Regions from separate parts of the Dorea chungnamensis genome, predicted to be linked through region 2. Evidence: riboswitches for the same ligand, from Rfam matches in the RefSeq annotation. Region 2 holds a riboswitch; each other region holds the start of a gene.

Evidence for each region. A riboswitch is a leader RNA that binds a small molecule or an ion and turns the genes downstream of it on or off. The one in region 2 is predicted to bind cobalamin.
Region 1: another riboswitch for cobalamin. It lies ahead of ABE613_RS09700 (hypothetical protein); the one in region 2 lies ahead of ABE613_RS04175 (CobW family GTP-binding protein).
Region 3: another riboswitch for cobalamin. It lies ahead of ABE613_RS06240 (uroporphyrinogen decarboxylase family protein); the one in region 2 lies ahead of ABE613_RS04175 (CobW family GTP-binding protein).

Annotation. Positions count from the first base shown of each region.
Region 1 covers NZ_JBDOHT010000009.1:111,941-117,909, forward strand. Annotated here, with positions in the region: gene ABE613_RS09690 (FecCD family ABC transporter permease) at 1-1,029, opposite strand, end outside; gene ABE613_RS09695 (ABC transporter substrate-binding protein) at 1,071-2,279, opposite strand; gene ABE613_RS09700 (hypothetical protein) at 2,334-4,838, opposite strand; cobalamin riboswitch at 5,006-5,204, opposite strand; gene ABE613_RS09705 (prepilin peptidase) at 5,281-5,724, opposite strand; gene ABE613_RS09710 (dicarboxylate/amino acid:cation symporter) at 5,708-5,969, opposite strand, start outside.
Region 2 covers NZ_JBDOHT010000003.1:177,664-183,632, reverse strand. Annotated here, with positions in the region: gene ABE613_RS04190 (uroporphyrinogen decarboxylase family protein) at 1-834, opposite strand, end outside; gene ABE613_RS04185 (uroporphyrinogen decarboxylase family protein) at 845-1,870, opposite strand; gene ABE613_RS04180 (cobalamin B12-binding domain-containing protein) at 1,885-2,535, opposite strand; gene ABE613_RS04175 (CobW family GTP-binding protein) at 2,553-3,488, opposite strand; cobalamin riboswitch at 3,572-3,747, opposite strand; gene ABE613_RS04170 (uroporphyrinogen decarboxylase family protein) at 3,816-4,901, opposite strand; gene ABE613_RS04165 (AEC family transporter) at 4,914-5,831, opposite strand; gene ABE613_RS04160 (MetQ/NlpA family ABC transporter substrate-binding protein) at 5,943-5,969, opposite strand, start outside.
Region 3 covers NZ_JBDOHT010000005.1:136,859-142,827, forward strand. Annotated here, with positions in the region: gene ABE613_RS06225 (insulinase family protein) at 1-1,608, shown strand, start outside; gene era (GTPase Era) at 1,661-2,557, shown strand; gene recO (DNA repair protein RecO) at 2,730-3,479, shown strand; cobalamin riboswitch at 3,727-3,913, shown strand; gene ABE613_RS06240 (uroporphyrinogen decarboxylase family protein) at 3,979-5,097, shown strand; gene ABE613_RS06245 (cobalamin B12-binding domain-containing protein) at 5,160-5,816, shown strand; gene ABE613_RS06250 (methylcobamide:CoM methyltransferase MtbA) at 5,831-5,969, shown strand, end outside.

The DNA.
Region 1 (5,969 bases), on a different contig from region 2:
CACAATCGGAGCCCCCAGTACAGAAGTCACCGTACTGATATTCAGTTCCATTGGTGCAAATGCCATACGTGCAATCAGATCACACAACATACAGAACACCGCCCCGCCCAGAAACGTCGCCGGGATCACCACAAGCGGTCTGGACGTATTCAAAGATTTTCTAACCAGATAAGGAACCGCGATTCCTACGAAAGAAATTGGTCCGGCAAATGCTGTGACGCATGCAGAAAACACACTGGAAAGGAGAATCAGCACCACACGGAACACCTTGATATTCACTCCCATACTCTGTGCATAAGCCTCTCCCAACTGATACGCACCGATCGGCTTTGACAAAAAGAAAGTAAATACCAGTGTGATACCAACGACAATCGTTGCAACCTTTACATTACTCCAGCTCATACCTGAAAAACTTCCCTGAGACCAGCCATGCAGATTCACAATATCCGAATCTTCCGCAAAAGTTACGACAAAATCCGTCACTGCCGAGCAGATGTAACCAATCATAATACCTCCCACCAACAGAGATGCCATATGGTGGATCTTTCTTGACAGCATAAGGATAAATCCCGTGGAAATCAGCGATCCGATGAACGCCGCGAAAATCAAAGTATAGGAAGAAAATGATCCCATATATTCCAAAAATATGATCATCGTCAGCGCAACAACCATCTTTGCCCCGGAAGAGATTCCCAGCACATATGGTCCGGCAATCGGATTCGCAAAAAATGTCTGCAGTAAAAATCCTGACAAAGACAGCGCCCCGCCTAATATAGCAGCCATAAGGATTCTTGGCAGCCTGATCTTCCATATGATACTGTATTCCACATCATTTCCGCCATGCTGGAATAGTATATCGAGAATCGTTGGTACAGAGATTCTTACATTCCCTGTATTAATATTCAATACTGTAATTACGCAAAATGCTATTGCCAGAACAATGAAAACCATCGAATATCTGGTCCGTCTTCTAAAATTCTCACTGTGAAAGCTTCCCGTTTCCTGTGCAGTACTAACCTTCTTCTGCATCATTTCCTCACCAAATTCTTTCATATATCCGTCTTCTATGCTTATTGCACTTTATATAAGAATGTCATACCATCCTCACCCTGATCCGTCAGCATCAGATGAATATCCATGATCAGATTCCCAACGATATCGGTTGCCTGATACAGATACTTTCCGGTACACCACACATTTCCATCCTTGACCGCCTTAAAATCTGCAAATAATTCACTTTTTGCCAACAGATCATCGATGCTCGCAATCGGGCTGTCAATCGATGAATTATAGATCAGATAATCCGCCTCTACAGCGGTCGCGTAAAATTCTTCCATCGTAAGATTCACAGCCGCACTGTTATTCTCTGTATTTTCCAGATCATCAAAAATATAACGTCCGCCGGCAATCTCTATCATCGTCGGAATATAATCTTCCGTTTTACGTACAACAACAGAGCCATCCGACTTCACATAGAAAAATGCTACCGTTTTTTCTGTATTCTTAAAATCCTTTAATTCTTCAATGACCTTTGTCTGTTCTTCAAAAAAGGCTTCTGCTTCATCATCTTTATCTACCATCGCCCCATACAACTTGATCCATTCTGTTCTTCCAAGAGGATGTATCTCATAGCTGGAACGGTCAACAAATACCGGGATGCCAAGATCTTCAATCATCTCTTTTACTTTTGGTGAATGCTGAATCATGGTAGATTCAATCGCAAGATTACATTCTTCGTCAATCATAAGCTCATAATCCGGCTCGCTGTATTTGCCTGCAAACAGGATATCACCCGCCTCCATTGCAGCGACCGCATGATCAATATACCACCCCGAAACATCTGTTCCGCTGAGTCTGATTGATCCCAATGCATCAATCGCATCAAACAAAGCCATTGCGGAGGTTGCCGCCAGATATATCTTATCCAAAGGTTTCTGTAATATAACAATATCTTCATCTATTCCTTCCGGAACTTCTCCATCTTCCGGTACAAGCAGATACGTTGCACTGTCATAGACTTCGATCACTTCATAGCCATCATTATAATAATATACATCGAAGCCCTCTGCATAATCAAGTTCCAGTGTCCGTTCATAAGTAAGCCCGGGAATCTCCAAAGCCTGCTTACTTTCCTCTTTCTGCTCTGTCTGTATCGTCTCTTCTGATTGCCCTGCATCATCAACTGTCTCTTTACTCTCAGAAGCACATCCAATAATTCCTTCCATCACCATCAGCAGAACCAGAATCAGACTGACTATTTTCTTCCTGTTTTTTTTCATTTCACCAACTCCATTAACAGAGACGGCCGTTACGCCGTCCCTGTCTCTACCGTATTATTTTTTTGCTATTGCAGCCGCATGAAAAAGCTCTTCTGCTTTCTCTTCACATCCGAAAATGGCTCCATAAATCTTTACCCATTCCTTCTGTGCCAGCTCTTCTTCTTCATCTGCAGAACGATCTATAACCACCGGGATATCAAGAAGCGCATATTTCTCTGTCTGTTCAAAGAAACGCTCTTCCTGTTCTTCTACTGTCAGGTCTTTTTTCTCATCTTCCTGCGGAAGAATGTCAGACGGAAGAAGGGCAAGATTACATTTACTGCTGATTAATTTCTTAAAGTCCGGTTCCTCATATGTACCTGCAAAGGATATTTCTTCCTTCTCCATCTTATCTGCTATCGCATCAATCTTACAGTCATCTTCCTCACAGGCAACTGCTACCACCTGATCCAGCATATCCATCTGTTCCAACTGTTCCAGAATATCATCGGAAGCCGCATATGTCTTATCAACCGGCTGTTGGATCACAACAACTTCTTTATCAAGTCCGGCCGGAATCTCTACACCTTCCGGAACGATCAGATATTTCACAACATTTTCTTTATAAAGCTCTGCTACGATCTCTTCCTGTGTCTGAACATTCGAAGCCGTTTCCTCCGAAGTTTCTGCCGAATCATCATCTTCTACATTCTCTGTCTCGTCTTCTGACTCAACCTTCTTCTTAGAATCTTTCTCTGTCTCTTCGTCCTCTGCATCTTCTCTTACCGTACCTGATACCAGATCAATCTCAAGAAGCGTAATGCCCTGTTCATATTTATAGATCTTAAAGTACTCAGCATAATCCAAAGTCACTTCATCTTCGTATTCTAAACCAAGAATATCCGGTGCCTCTTCGTCCAGTTTCTTGCTGCTTCCCATACCGCTTCCAATAACTGTTTTGTCGTCTGCTTCTCCTGCTGCTGCAAGATATATAAAGATATTGTAAGCAACTTCATGTGCCGTTGACATCGCCGTTGTCATACCAATAATCTGGTTATTTTTATTCAACTCAACCGGAATCGTAAAAACAGAAGTTCCGCCCACAACTGTAGCATAGTATTTATTGCCGTTAGCCTTTACATAACTGTAATTCGGACTGCTGAATACGATTGTCGCATATGCCTGACCGTTCGTTATTGTAATCTTTGTACAAGAAATGCTTACACGTCCGGTTCCACCCGACCATGTGAAGCTGTCTGGTGTATAGACGCCGTCTTTTAACTTGGTGGTATTGTTCACTTTTCCAGTCGAACCGCTTAAGTCAGACTCATACTTGGATTCGGAATCTGGATTGCTATTATTCTGACTGCCGGAAGAACCGGTGCTGCCGCTGGAACCTGAATTACCAGTGTTGCCTGTGCTGCCAGACGAATTATTCCCAGAATCTGAATCTGTTACTTTTTGCGCACCTTCAGAAGAAAATGTAACATGACGATCATACCACTCATCATTCGCGATTGAATGTGCAGCAATTAAAATTTCCTTATCCAGAACAAGAACAGGAATATCAAATGTACGGTAGGTTGTATCCCCCTCTTTATATTCCTTTCTAGCTCCTATCCATCCTGAACCTTTTTCTGCATCTTCTCCTGAACCAACAAACAAATAATCATAACCTGTTTTTTTAGTGCTTAGAGTCAATTCTGCCGTCATCATACCATTATCAACTGTGAGTATGCAATTATCAATGCTAAACATTCCCTCTGTACAAGTTGCATTTATTATATATCTTCCATTCTCCAAAGCACCTGGTGTTGGAATTGGATCCGGCTCTGTTTCTCCAACTATTTCTGCTGGAATCTGAAGTACCAAAGGAGTTGTTTTATACCATCCCTTTCCTTCACCTGGATTATATAAAGCGATTGGTACATTGCTACCTGCGTCAGATACTGACACGGAGAAATTAAATACCCATCCTGATTTCCCGTCTTGATTAACTTCTATTCCGTCTATTGCTTTTTCCAACGTTGCATCTTCAACATTTCCAAGATAAATCTTACTGTAACTTACATTGGCTGTATACATGCTGATATTAATCTGATTTCCACTAATAACTGCTTCTGAATTTGCTATTTTAAACATTTTATATTCTGTATTATCAGAAACCTTTAATACCTTTATTCCCACATCTCCGGTTGGAATCTGGATACTAGTATTATCAACCTCACCTTCTTCTAAGAGCATTGGTACTCCTAATAGACTTTGATTTATTATCTCAGTTGTGGTAATTTCCTCATTTTCAGAAATATTTTGCTGATTCTCCAGCTGTACTGTTTCATTCTCCATTGTCTGTGGATTCTCCACTTTCTCTTCGGTCTTCGAAGGTTCTACATTCTGCGGAATATCAGAAGGATTTCCCTGTTCAGCTTCTTCTCCTTCTACCACTTCTTCTTGCTGTTCATTCTCTGCATTTTCCTGTCCTTGTACATTCGGCTCTTCTGCTCGAAGCGAGGTCACAGGTGTTACTACCATAGCCACAGCCAGAAGAAGGGCAAGAAATTTTTTCGTGTTGCTTTTCACTTAAATCCTCTCCTTTTGATTATTTTCGGCCTTCTGGGGAAGTGGCCCCTTGTTGGTATTGCAAAAAAAATCTGCTATCATTCCGAAAGCAGACATTCTTCAAGAGCTGTGAAAAATATTTTCCCACAACTTTTACTTTATTACATGAAAACACTTTCTTCGGAAGCTATTCACCAACATTTTCAGCAGGTTTCCTGACTTACATATCAACGCTCGGCTGCACCTTCTCACATATAAAATATATGCAATGGCATATCAGAGCCTTACTCCTTGCTTACAGTGACCGGATCGCTCAGGACTTGCACCTGATTCCCTTTTACCCCTACAGATGAACATCTGTCTGGCACTGAAAACCCCATATATTTGATATTATCAATCACTACCTCATTGTAGCAAACTTATCAGCCAATTACAATATTTCCCAAAGAAAGTCCTTCCTTTTTCACATTCTCAAAAAATAAGCTGTAGCCATACCAAGGCATAAGAATGGCCCAAATGGAAATGATGTTTTATATCCAACTTTTTTTTGCACCAGAATCCATACTACATAGATTCCTGCGCTAAATACCGCCATTACGAATGCAAGCATCATACACCGCCATCCAAGATACCATCCACAGACAGCCGTGAGTTTGATATCACCGCCGCCGAAGCTTCCCGGAACAATACACGTAATAATGAGAAGCAGTATGCTGATACATAAGACGCCGATTCCTCTCTCCATCAGACTGATTTCTGTGAAAAAAGGGGTTGATGCCAGACCAACCCCTCCAGTTATTATGATTAATTTGTTCGGAATCTTCATTGTCTTCCAATCATTATAGGCTATCATTGCCAATAAACTTAAGAATCCTGCCGCAAATAATATTCTACAGACATTCACCATCCGATCTCTCCTTCTGTTTTTTGTTCTCAGTTGCCTGAATCACAACAGAACATGCAATATCTCCAGTAATGTTCGTAGCCGTTGGAGCCATATCTGTAATCCGGTCGATTCCAGCCACCAGTCCGATACCTTCCAGCGGAAGCCCTACAGACTGCAGAACCATGGAAAGCATGACCATTGCAGACCCTGGGATTCCTGCCGCCCCTATAGACGCAAATGTACACGTCAGCACAATTGTAATCTGC
Region 2 (5,969 bases):
CATATGATATCCCACATTTTTAATACACATCTGGCCCGCGAATTTTATCTGACCGGTCATCTCAATGCAGGCCGCTCCATATGACATCGGCCCAGTCAACTTCCGGTCAACCAACTCTGCCTTATCCATTCCGAGCAGCGCAAATGTTGTCTTCGGGCACAACAAGATTAAGGTCTTATCATCCGCAAGTGCTTCTGCTTTTTTCAGAAATTCATAAGTAAATTCTTCTACGACCTGTTCCGCCATCTTCGGCCCCAGAATATTTACACCACCGGAAGAATCTGCATAACTAATGAGGTCTACATCATACTTTTTCGCCTCTTCCATGAATTTTAATATCTGATTACCGAATTTCCAGAACACTTCTTTCATAATCTCCGGCTTTTTGCGCCATCCTTTGAACACATATTTTGCATCAATCAAAACATTCAGAATCGTAAATGGTCCAGATATCTGGAGAACTATATGTTCCCCTTGGTCGCGGAGTGCTTTACAAGCAAGCAGAACCTCATGGATTCTTCCCTGAGAAAAATCAATTTCCGGTAGTTCCAGCAGTTCTTCTACTGCAGTACAGATATATTCTTTTGCCCGTGGTCCGGTCGTCTCATTTCCATAATTAATGATGCCGCCCATTGCTTCTGCCTCAACGGTGTGGCAAAATGGCAGTTCACAGAAAGAAGCGTTATCATGCTCCTTCAATGCTTTTGACAGTTTTGCCATTGTATCCCAGTGCATATATGCATCCGGGAACGTAAGGTCAAGTCCATCGGTTACTTCTCCACTGATTCCTACTGAATTATCATAGGTACAGTGAAAATCTTTGATGTCTCCCATAATAATTCTCCTATCCGAACAATACTTTTTCTGCATCCTTTGCAGCTCTGATTGCTGCCCTCATGTTCTCATCCGGCGTTGACGGCGGTACGTCGCAGTCTCCGCTCAAAATAAACCGCCCATCCTTTGCAGCATCCATACATTCTTTATAAGAGAACTGGTACACTTCTTCTTCTGTTCCTTCCAGAAGAACAGAGACACAAGGGATGCTTCCCATTAATGCTACCTTATCTCCATATTCTTCTTTGATTTTCTTAGTACTGGTATCAGAAATATGCCAAGCATCTCCAGACTCATTTAACACCAGATCAAATCTGTCATCATATAATCCACAAGTATGCAGCACGATTGGTGCTCCATCGTCTTTGATTCTCTTTAATGCACGAATATTACTTTCCGAAATACATTTTTCATAGGATCTTCTTGAAATACAGTAGCCACCAAAATTCGGTGTCGGGAACCACAGGAAATCAACCCCGGCATCCGTAAGTACTTTACAGGACTCAACGACTGCATCTTCTACATAATCAGAAATTGCACGGAACAATTCCGGATTCTTTACCATCGCTTTAAATGCCGGTTTTGCTCCCATTAAGGTAAATGCTACCGCCGTCGGTGTATGTACGATTACAAATATAGGCTCGTCTGGTTCTTCTTTTCGCATCAACTCAATAGTCTTTAATATCCCTTTTAATCCCATACACTCTTCAGCTTTAAAGGGACGCAATTTTTTGATATCTTCTAATGAATGTACGACATCATCCCCATCTCCGACAATCTTACCTTCACTGTTCGGAAGATGGCCACCCATCATCCGGGCAATTCCACTATATGCACCAGCACACAAACCATCATATCCAAGTTCACGTCTGGTACCGACCATACATTTTGTAAGCTTCTCTGGATCCATCAATGCCTCTGGCATTGTATATCCATAGCGGGCAACCGGAAGTGAAAATGCATTCATAATTACGGGAATCCTATCGGCGCCTTTTCCTTCCAAAATTGCCTTTACCGCTTCTCTTTTTCCCATCATAGTATTCTTCCTCCTTATGCTGCTCCGACCAACTTCTTTGCAAACTCAACTGCTTCAATCGCACTTCTGGTATATCCGTCTGCACCAATACGTTCTGCGAACGCCGGAGATACCGGTGCTCCGCCGACCATAATCTTGACCTTATCACGAAGTCCTGCCTCTTTTAATTTCTCAATAACTGTAGCCATGCCCGGCATTGTTGTAGTCATTAACGAAGACATACATAAGATATCTACATCATTATCTCTGATATAGTCCACGAATGCATCCAAAGGCACATCTCGTCCCAGATCATGTACATCGAATCCTCCGGTCTCCATCATGATTCTCACAAGATTCTTCCCAATGTCATGAGTATCTCCTTCTACAACACCGATTAACACTTTACCAATACTTGTGTCTTCTGTGTCTGGCAGATATTTCTGGAACTCTTCGATTCCGGCATACATTGCATCAGAACATACAATCAGCTCCGGCACAAAGTATTCTCCTTCTTCATACATGGCACTGGCTCTCTTCATTCCATCAACCAGTCCTTCCAACATACCTTCCTGTGGATCATAACCGCATTCAATATACTCTTTGACCACGTCTACAACTTCCTCATCCTCCATATCAAACACACAGTCCGATAACTTCTGCAACAACTCTTCCTTTGCCTGCATCTTGCTTCCTCCTTGCATTATATAGAAAACAGCTCCCTAATCGCTGTTTCATCCAGATTACATCCTATAATAATAATCTTATCCACTTTCGTTCCTTTGCCGTTATCCGAGATATCTGCCACTTCCACAATGGATGGTGTAAAATCAAAATGCAACACTCTTCCATCCCCTGCTTTTACAATTCCTTTGGCACGCAGGACTTTTCCATATTTTTTATCCTTTAATCCATACAACGCCTTCTCTAATTCATGAGCAGTCATTTCTCTGGCATTTTCTATTGACATACTGGAAAATATCTTATCTGCGAAAGCCGGCGACATCATGATCTCTTCCATATCATCTTCCGGATTATTTTCATAATCTTCTGTCATATCCAAAAGCTCTAACAATGCTGCGCCTTCCATCTTACGCCAGTCATCTTCATATATAACAGCATCGGGATTTACCTCTCTTATCTCCGAAATCAATCGATTCTTTTCCTCTTTTGACACCTGTTCCAGATTACTCAATAATATAAGTCCTGCATTTTGAATCTGATCCAGGTAAAACGCACCGAAACCATCTATATAATCTTCAAACTCCGTAATATCTAATATTACAATCAATTTGGTAATTCTAAGATCTATTCCTTCCTTTTCTTTTGCCCGGCCACAGGCCTTTACAACATCTGTAAGTCTTCCCACACCAGAAGGTTCAATAACAATCCGATCCGGATGGAACTGCTCTGCAAGTTCTTTAATCCCTTTTTGGAAATCCAGCGCCAGACTGCAGCAGATACATCCTGCATACAATTCTTTAACCGGAAGATCCTCCTGAATCAATTCTCCATCAAGTCCCACATCCCCAAACTCATTCTCTATGACTACCGTTTTTCCCTTCAGAAGTGGTAGATATTTATTTAAAAAAGTTGTCTTTCCAGCTCCCAAAAAACCTGATACAATCTGTACTTCCATTCACTCACCCCTAAGACATGCTTTATAGCAGAAAAAAACGGTGCAGAAAAAGCAGCGTAAACACACCGCTTTCTCCCCACCGATAAGCTCGTTCATATATAGCAGGTCTCCTGACTTAACTTCTCCCTCTAATCCTGCCTTCCTCTATCCCAGAGTGGTATTCAGGTTATCGTCTGTCATACAGTAGAGCGGGCTGTTCTGGACTCTCACCAGATTTCCTTTTCAATGCCTATGCATCACTATATATGTTACTACTCATATGGTAGCATAAAATATCTTTTCATCCCAATTGATAATTCCAATAGTTTTATAGACAATTCCTATGAATTATATTTCTATCATTCCTTTTGGCATACAGCCTTTTTTCGCCCCTCTTCCGTAGATTGCTGCCGCATTCATGAATGCAATCATATTCTCTTTCGGCGTTCCTACCGGGGTTGTACATCCAGGGCACAGATTATATCCACAAGGATTATCGCCTGCATCTGCAATACATTTTTTTACATGTTCTTCAATATCTTTAACCGTCCCATTTCTCAGTACATCTACCGGCATTAGATTACCGCTGATAGCAATTCTGTTGCCATAACCCTCTTTCAATTCTTTCAAGCTCTCACAATTATCTACCCAGAATCCTGAAACACCGGCATCAACCACTTCCTGCCACCGGTCTTTTGTATGTCCACAAATATGAATAGACGTTGCTCCCTGAAATTCGTTCAATCTTTTAACAGCCTGTTTCAGATAAGGCACAAAGAATTCATTAAACTGTCTTTTACTTAAAAGATCCCGAGAAGCCATTGGCTCTGATAACATAAACTTAATTCCCAGTTTCTGATTCATATCTCTGCAGCACTTCACAATACAATCTGTGCTATATTGAAGAAGTCGATGTGCACCTTCTTTATTTTTCACTGTTGCTTTTAAGAACGTTTCTGTTCCAATCAGACTGGCAGCTGTTGTAAGTGGACCTGCAAGACCGCTGCCAAGAACCCGTTCTGATCCGAATCTTTCCTGTAGCCGTTCAAACGCTTCAATAATAATGGGGAATCTTCCGTCTTTTTCCACATTCACCAACTCCATGTTCTCCACATCTGAAAAGCTTTTTAATGCCGGTTCTAAAATATAAGACACATTTTGCTTTGGATACTCTAGTTTCGTCCCTAATGCCTCTACCAGTGTTCTTAGTCCTAATCCAATTCCCATATTATCTGCATGGAAATCTTCCGCCAGACGGCTCTCTACCTCTACCATCAAATCTGCCGAAAAATAATATTTACTAATAGGAATTCCATATAAGGGCGGCACAGTCTCACTTGCGCTAAGAGAGGTCGGGATTCTATCTACTTCCTCTCCTTGTGCATAAGCAATTGTACGTTCCTTTGGGGTCATTTCTAATTTGATCAATTCCATTTTTATTCCTCCCTACGCGCCACAAAACAGCATCATAAGCGGCACTGTTACAATTGATATAATCGTCGACATTGCAAATAATTCTGATGCATATATGGCATCTTTTCCGTAACGAAGTGCGAACAGGCTTCCTGTCACTCCCACTGGGCAGGCAGTCGCCAATACAATAACCGTCTTAACCGTATCTTCCACCGAAAACATTTTCAATAGTCCAATTAATAACATCGGCATAATGATTAATTTTACAAAACTCAGCCAATACAACCTTTTTTTTTGAAATGTATGCTTTAAGTCTGCCTGTGCAATATTAATTCCCGCTACCATCATAGCCATCGGCGTATTCATATTTGCAATCATTTCTAACGGTTCCTCAATAATCTTCGGCATCCTGATCTGTATAACAAAACAAATTACGCCCAATACAATCGCAATAATCGTAGGTGATGTGAATACCTTTTTCACTGATTTGAGATTCATTTTCCCAGACATCACAATAATTCCATGCGACCACAAAAGGAAATTTGCCAATGCCACATATGCTGTCATATAAAAAACTCCATCTTCGCCAAAAATGGCCTGTGCCATCGGAATTCCAATAAACCCGCAGTTAGAATACATAAGCGCAATGTGTTCCACTGCTGCATAATTTTTCTCCTGTTTGCATACAACTGCCTTACATATACACCATATAATTCCAAATGCAATCACCGACAGCAAAACAGAAATACATAATCCTGATGATAATTCCTTCGTAAAATCTTTTTGAAATGATGTAAATAACAGAATCGGTGTAAAAAGTGTCAGTACAAGATCCGACAATTTTTTGTTAATCTCTTCATCTACAATTCCTGTTTTATAGCCGAATACCCCCACTAATGCGAGAAATACCATAACCAATGTCTTATATAATGTAATCGATGCTAATCCCACAACCTTCCTCCTTTTCACCTTCCCAGGCAAACACACCTGTATTTAACTGGGAAGACGAAAAGGACAGCCAATAACTGTCTGCCCCTTTCCTCCTACCATCATTTAAATTCATTATTCCCAGCATGGAATCTGTGTTCC
Region 3 (5,969 bases), on a different contig from region 2:
GGAACTCGCTATTATGAGGACTTGATCCAGAAATATCTGCTGGATAATACTCATGGTGCGATTGTTATTGTGAAACCTGAGAAGGGGCGTACTGCCCGCATGGATGCTGAGCTGGATGCAAAATTACAAGAATATAAAGCCAGCCTTGGCGATGAGGAAATCAGAGAAATGGTTTCTCGGACAAAGAAGCTGGAAGAATACCAGTCAGAACCAGAGAGTGAAGAAGCGCTGGAACGGATCCCGGTTTTAAATCGAGAAGATATTTCCAGAGAAATTGATCCGATTTTTAATGAAGAGATGAATTTGGCAGGAGTTCCGGTCGTATTTCATGAAATTGAGACAAATGGAATTGGCTATGTAGATGTGATGTTCGACCTGTCAGGAGTCAGTGCAGAAGAACTTCCTTATGTTGGAATCTTGCAGTCTGTGTTAGGAATCATTGATACAGAGAATTACGGATACGGGGAACTTTTTAATGAGATTAATATGCATACCGGAGGAATTGGAACATCACTGGAGCTTTATAACGATGTTACCAATATAAGGGAGAAGGTATTTAAAGCAACATTTGAAATCAAGGGAAAAGCACTTTATCCAAAGCTTGAAAAAACATTTGAGATGATGGGGGAGATTCTGACTGCTTCCAAGTTAAATGATACGAAACGAATCAAAGAAATCCTGGCAATGACCAAGTCAAGGCTCTCTATGAAATTCCAGTCATCCGGGCATACAACAGCGGCGCTTCGGGCATTGTCCTATGCTTCTCCGTCCGCAAAATTCAAGGATATGACAAATGGCATAGATTTTTACCAGAAGATAGTGGATCTGTCAGAGCATTTCGAGGAAGAAAAAGAATCAATAACAGCAACACTTATCAATCTTACCAAGAAACTATTCCGTCCGGATAACATGATGATCAGTTATACTGCTTCAAAAGAAGGAATGGACGGATTAGAGAAGATGATTGCCAATCTTTCCGAAAGACTTTACAAAGAAGTTCCAGAAGAGACACCATGCATCATCCATTGCGAAAAGAAGAACGAAGGATTCAAAACAGCATCAAAAGTACAGTATGTGGCACGAACCGGTAACTTCATCGATAATGGAGCTGCATATACCGGAGCACTTCAGATCCTGAAGGTAATCCTAAGCTACGATTATCTCTGGCAGAATATCCGTGTAAAAGGCGGAGCATATGGATGCATGAGCAATTTCAACCGCATAGGAGAAGGTTATTTCGTTTCCTACCGTGATCCAAATCTGAAGCGCACCATAGAAGTATACGAAGGAATTGTAGATTACCTGAAGAACTTCACCGTAAGCGACAGAGACATGACCAAATACATCATCGGAACCATCAGCAATATTGATCAGCCTATGACACCCGCAACCAAAGGCGAACGATCCATGAACCTCTACATGAATAAAGTAAGCGCAGACATGATCCGCGAAGAACGCAGTCAGATTCTAGATGCAACACAAGATGATATCCGCGCCCTTTACCGAGTTGTAGAGGCCGTATTGAAGGCAGATCAACTGTGCGTAGTTGGAAGCGAAGACAAAATAGAAGAAAATAAAGAACTGTTTAAAACTGTGACAAGTTTTTAACAGGGGACGTAGTAAATTGAAAGAATACTACGTCCCCATTTAAGGAGTTTTTATGAGAAAAGATTATAAATCGGGATTTGTTACTTTGATCGGACGCCCAAATGTGGGGAAATCTACGTTGATGAATTGTCTGATAGGACAAAAAATTGCCATTACTTCTAATAAGCCGCAGACGACGAGAAATCGTATCCAGACGGTGCAGACAACGGAGGAGGGGCAGATCGTGTTTGTGGATACGCCGGGTATCCACAAGGCGAAGAATAAACTTGGAGAATATATGGTGAATGTGGCAGAGCGGACGTTGAATGAGGTGGATGTGGTGTTGTGGCTTGTGGAGCCAACGACGTTCATCGGTGCAGGTGAGCAGCACATTGCCAAGCAGCTTCAGAGAGTTCATACCCCAATTATTCTGGTTATTAATAAGATTGACAGTGTGAAGAAGGAAGAGGTATTGCCGGCAATTGCAGCGTATAAGGATGTCTGCGATTTTGCGGAAATTGTTCCGGTGTCTGCAAGAAACGGGGATAATACGGATGAGTTGATACGAGTGATCATGAAGTATCTTCCTTATGGACCACAGTTTTATGATGAGGATACCATTACTGATCAGCCGGAGCGTCAGATCGTAGCAGAGCTGATTCGCGAAAAAGCACTTCATTGTCTGCAGGATGAGATTCCACATGGAATTGCGGTGGCAATTGACCAGATGAAGATGCAGAAGAAGGTAATGCATATTAATGCGACCATCATCTGTGAGAGAGACTCCCACAAGGGGATAATTATTGGAAAACAAGGAAATATGTTGAAAAAGATTGGCAGCACAGCCCGCTATGAGATTGAGAAAATGCTGGATTGTCAAGTGAATCTGAAACTCTGGGTTAAGGTAAAGAAGGACTGGCGAGACAGCGAATATCTAATGAAAAATTTTGGATATCGGGATGAAGAATAAAATCAGCCTTTTCTGGGAGAACCTAATCCTATCAACAGAGGATGAGGTGATTTCATGGAAGAAGAGTACTGGGAGCGTTTTCTGGAGACGGGAAAAGTGACAGATTATCTTTGCTATAAGGGAATGCAGATTTGTAAACAGATAATAAAAGACCATGAAGGTGGAATAAACGGTGAATCAGATTACAGTGACAGGCCTGGTCCTGCAGGCAGCTCCTGTCGGCGAATATGACAGACGAGTGGTAATTCTGACAAAAGAACGAGGGAAGATTGCAGCATTTGCCCGCGGCGCAAGAAGGCCTAACAGTGCACTGATGGGAGTGACGAGTCCATTTTCCTTTGGAGAATTTACAGTTTATGAGGGGCGGACATCATATACATTGGTGTCGGCCTCTATTTCCAATTACTTTCAGGAGCTGCGTATGGATGTTGAAGGGGCATATTACGGATTCTATTTTATGGAACTGGCCAATTATTATGCAAGAGAAGCTAACGATGAGACTCAGCTTTTAAAGCTTTTGTATCAGACTCTTCGGGCACTTGTAAATCCCCATATACCAAATCTGCTGATTCGATATATCTACGAGCTGAAAACGGTCAGTATCAATGGAGAAGGACCACAGGTTTTCCAGTGTGTAGGATGCGGTGACAGAGAAAGACCAATGGTGTTCAGTGTTAGACGTGGAGGTCTGCTCTGTGACAGATGCAGAAGAGATGTTTCGGATGGAATGGTGCTGAATCCCTCTACAATCTATACGCTTCAATATATTGTGGGAACGCCGGTGGAAAAACTATATACCTTTACCGTATCTGATGAAGTGCTTCGGGAACTGGGAAAGGTGACCGGAAGATATCTGGAAACTTACGTAGGAAAAAGATTTAAATCATTAGAGATATTAGAACAATTGACAAAATTAGGATAAAAATATACATAAAAGGGGAGCCTCGCACCCGACCAGATCTGTTGGTGTGCGAAACTCCTCTCTGATGTTATTCTTTTTCAAGCAGCGTTTCCTGTAATATATTTATCTGTATTATAGTTTGTCAGAACGAAAACATTAAGTGAATGAATCATTTAGAGATGAAAAACCCGTAGAATAGAAACTGTCTATATAAGACTTTTATTATAGTAATAACCGATTTGGAAAATGTTAATTTACATGATAAACTTGAAATGTAAACGTATATAGTGACAATGAAAATTGTTGAAAAGGGAATTCGGTGAGAGTCCGAAGCAGCCCGCTCTACTGTGTGACGGACGATGGTTTTATTGACCACTCAAGATGTTTTACTTTTGGGGAAGGAAATCCAGAGGATGAAGTCGAGTCAGGAGACCTGCTATATATTTTCAGGAGATTTCGGTGGGGAAAGGCAGTGTTTACGCTGTTTTTTCGTACCGTATTTTATTTTAGGAGGTAAAAAATGGATTATCAAGAGCTGAAAAAGTTGATGAATGAACAGAAAGAAGAGATGACACCTTCTGAACGTATGGCAGCATACATGAAAGGGGAGGAAGTGGACTGCATTCCATATGGAATTCTTGCCCCAGAGATGGCGATTGCCAATCTGATGGGATATTCAACGAAACAAATGAGCGAAGATCCGGAAGTTATGGCAAAGGTCATCAGGGAAAAAGATGTGACATATAACAACTTTGGATTTGGTGTTGGGCCGGATTTAAGAACCATTGGAGTAGCACTTGGATCGAAACTTTTTACACCGGAATACGGAGTGCCTCGAATCGAAGAACATGTCCTTATGGATTATGCAGATTTTGATAAATTAAAAGTCGTGGACCCATATGACAATCCAGTTCTCACTCCAATGATTGAGATGGCAAAGCAATTAAAAAAACTGTTGCCGGATTATCCAATCAGCACAGGTGTGACAGGGCCGGTGTCATGTGCAGCTGCGATCAGGCCGGTGGACTTAATGTTAAGAGATACCAGAAAGAATCCGGAAATGTTGAAAAAGCTTTTGAAACTTTCCAATGAATGTTCATTAAAATGGGTAGAAGCATTTTGTAAAGAATTTGGACCATGTTCTGTATTTATATCTGATCCGGTGACCTGCTCGGATATTTTGAGTAAAAAGCAGTTCGATGAGTTTTCTTACCCATATTTGAAAGAGTTAATTGATGGGCTTTATGAAATAACAGGACAGCCGCCGATGATCCATATTTGTGGAAAGACAAAACCAATCTGGAACGACATTGCAAATAGTGGAGTATGTGCATTTAGTATAGATAATTGCGAAGATCTTGCTGAGGCAAAAGAAGCGATTGGAGATAAAGTGATGTTAATGGGAAATGTACCGCCAGTAGATGTTATGTTAAATGGTACGATTGATGAGGTGATTGCGTCCTGTAAAGAATGTATTGAAAAGGCAGGAGACAGTCCAAAAGGATTCCAGCTTAACGTCGGATGTCAGACGCCGTTTGGTACATCTAAAGAGAATATGGAAGCTCTTATCTATGCAGCAAGAAAATATGGGCGTGGTGCGAAAATAGGATGCCTGCCGAAAGGATTGCAAGAAGATTAAGAGGTAGTTTATAGAATCAATAGATGTTAATCTTGATTAATAAGTTTTAGGAGGAAATGATCATGGCAAGATCAAAAGAGGAATTACTGGAAGCGTTATCTGAATGTGTAGTTGAAATGGAGGACGAAGAGGTCGTAGATGTTGCGAATGAATATCTGGAAGCAGGATACCCAGCGTTTGATGGTATTATGGATGGACTTGTAGATGGAATGAATAAGGCGAGTGATTTGTACGATGCAGAAGAATATTTCGTTACGGATGTATTGCTCTGTTCTGATGCAATGTATGCAGGATTAGACGTGCTTCGTCCGCATCTTCCTGCGGATGATACCGGTGTAGAAAAACCAAAAGTTGTTATCGGTGTAGTAGAAGGAGATACCCATGATATCGGTAAGAATCTTGTAAAGATTATGCTGGACACAGCAGGGTTTGAAATGTATGATTTAGGAAGAGATGTCCCGTTAGATAATTTTGTAGATAAGGCAGTGGAAGTAGGTGCTTCTATTATCTGTATGTCAACACTGATGACAACTACCATGATTGGTATGAAGACCGTTATAGATAAGTTAAAAGAGCGTGGGATCCGTGATCAGTTCAAGATTATGGTTGGTGGAAGTCCGATTTCTCAGAAATATGCAGATGAGATCGGAGCAGATGGATATTCTGTAAATGCAGTAGAAGCGGTGAAGCTTGCTAAGCGTTTGATGGGAATTGCGTAATAAGGAGGCAATACATGTTGACAGAGAAAGAACGTTTGGAAAAAGTGTTCCATCATGAAGAGGTAGATCGACCTCCGTGCATTTGCCCGGGTGGAATGATGAATATGATTACGTCAGAGTTGATGGATACTTGTGGGGTGACATGGCCGGAGG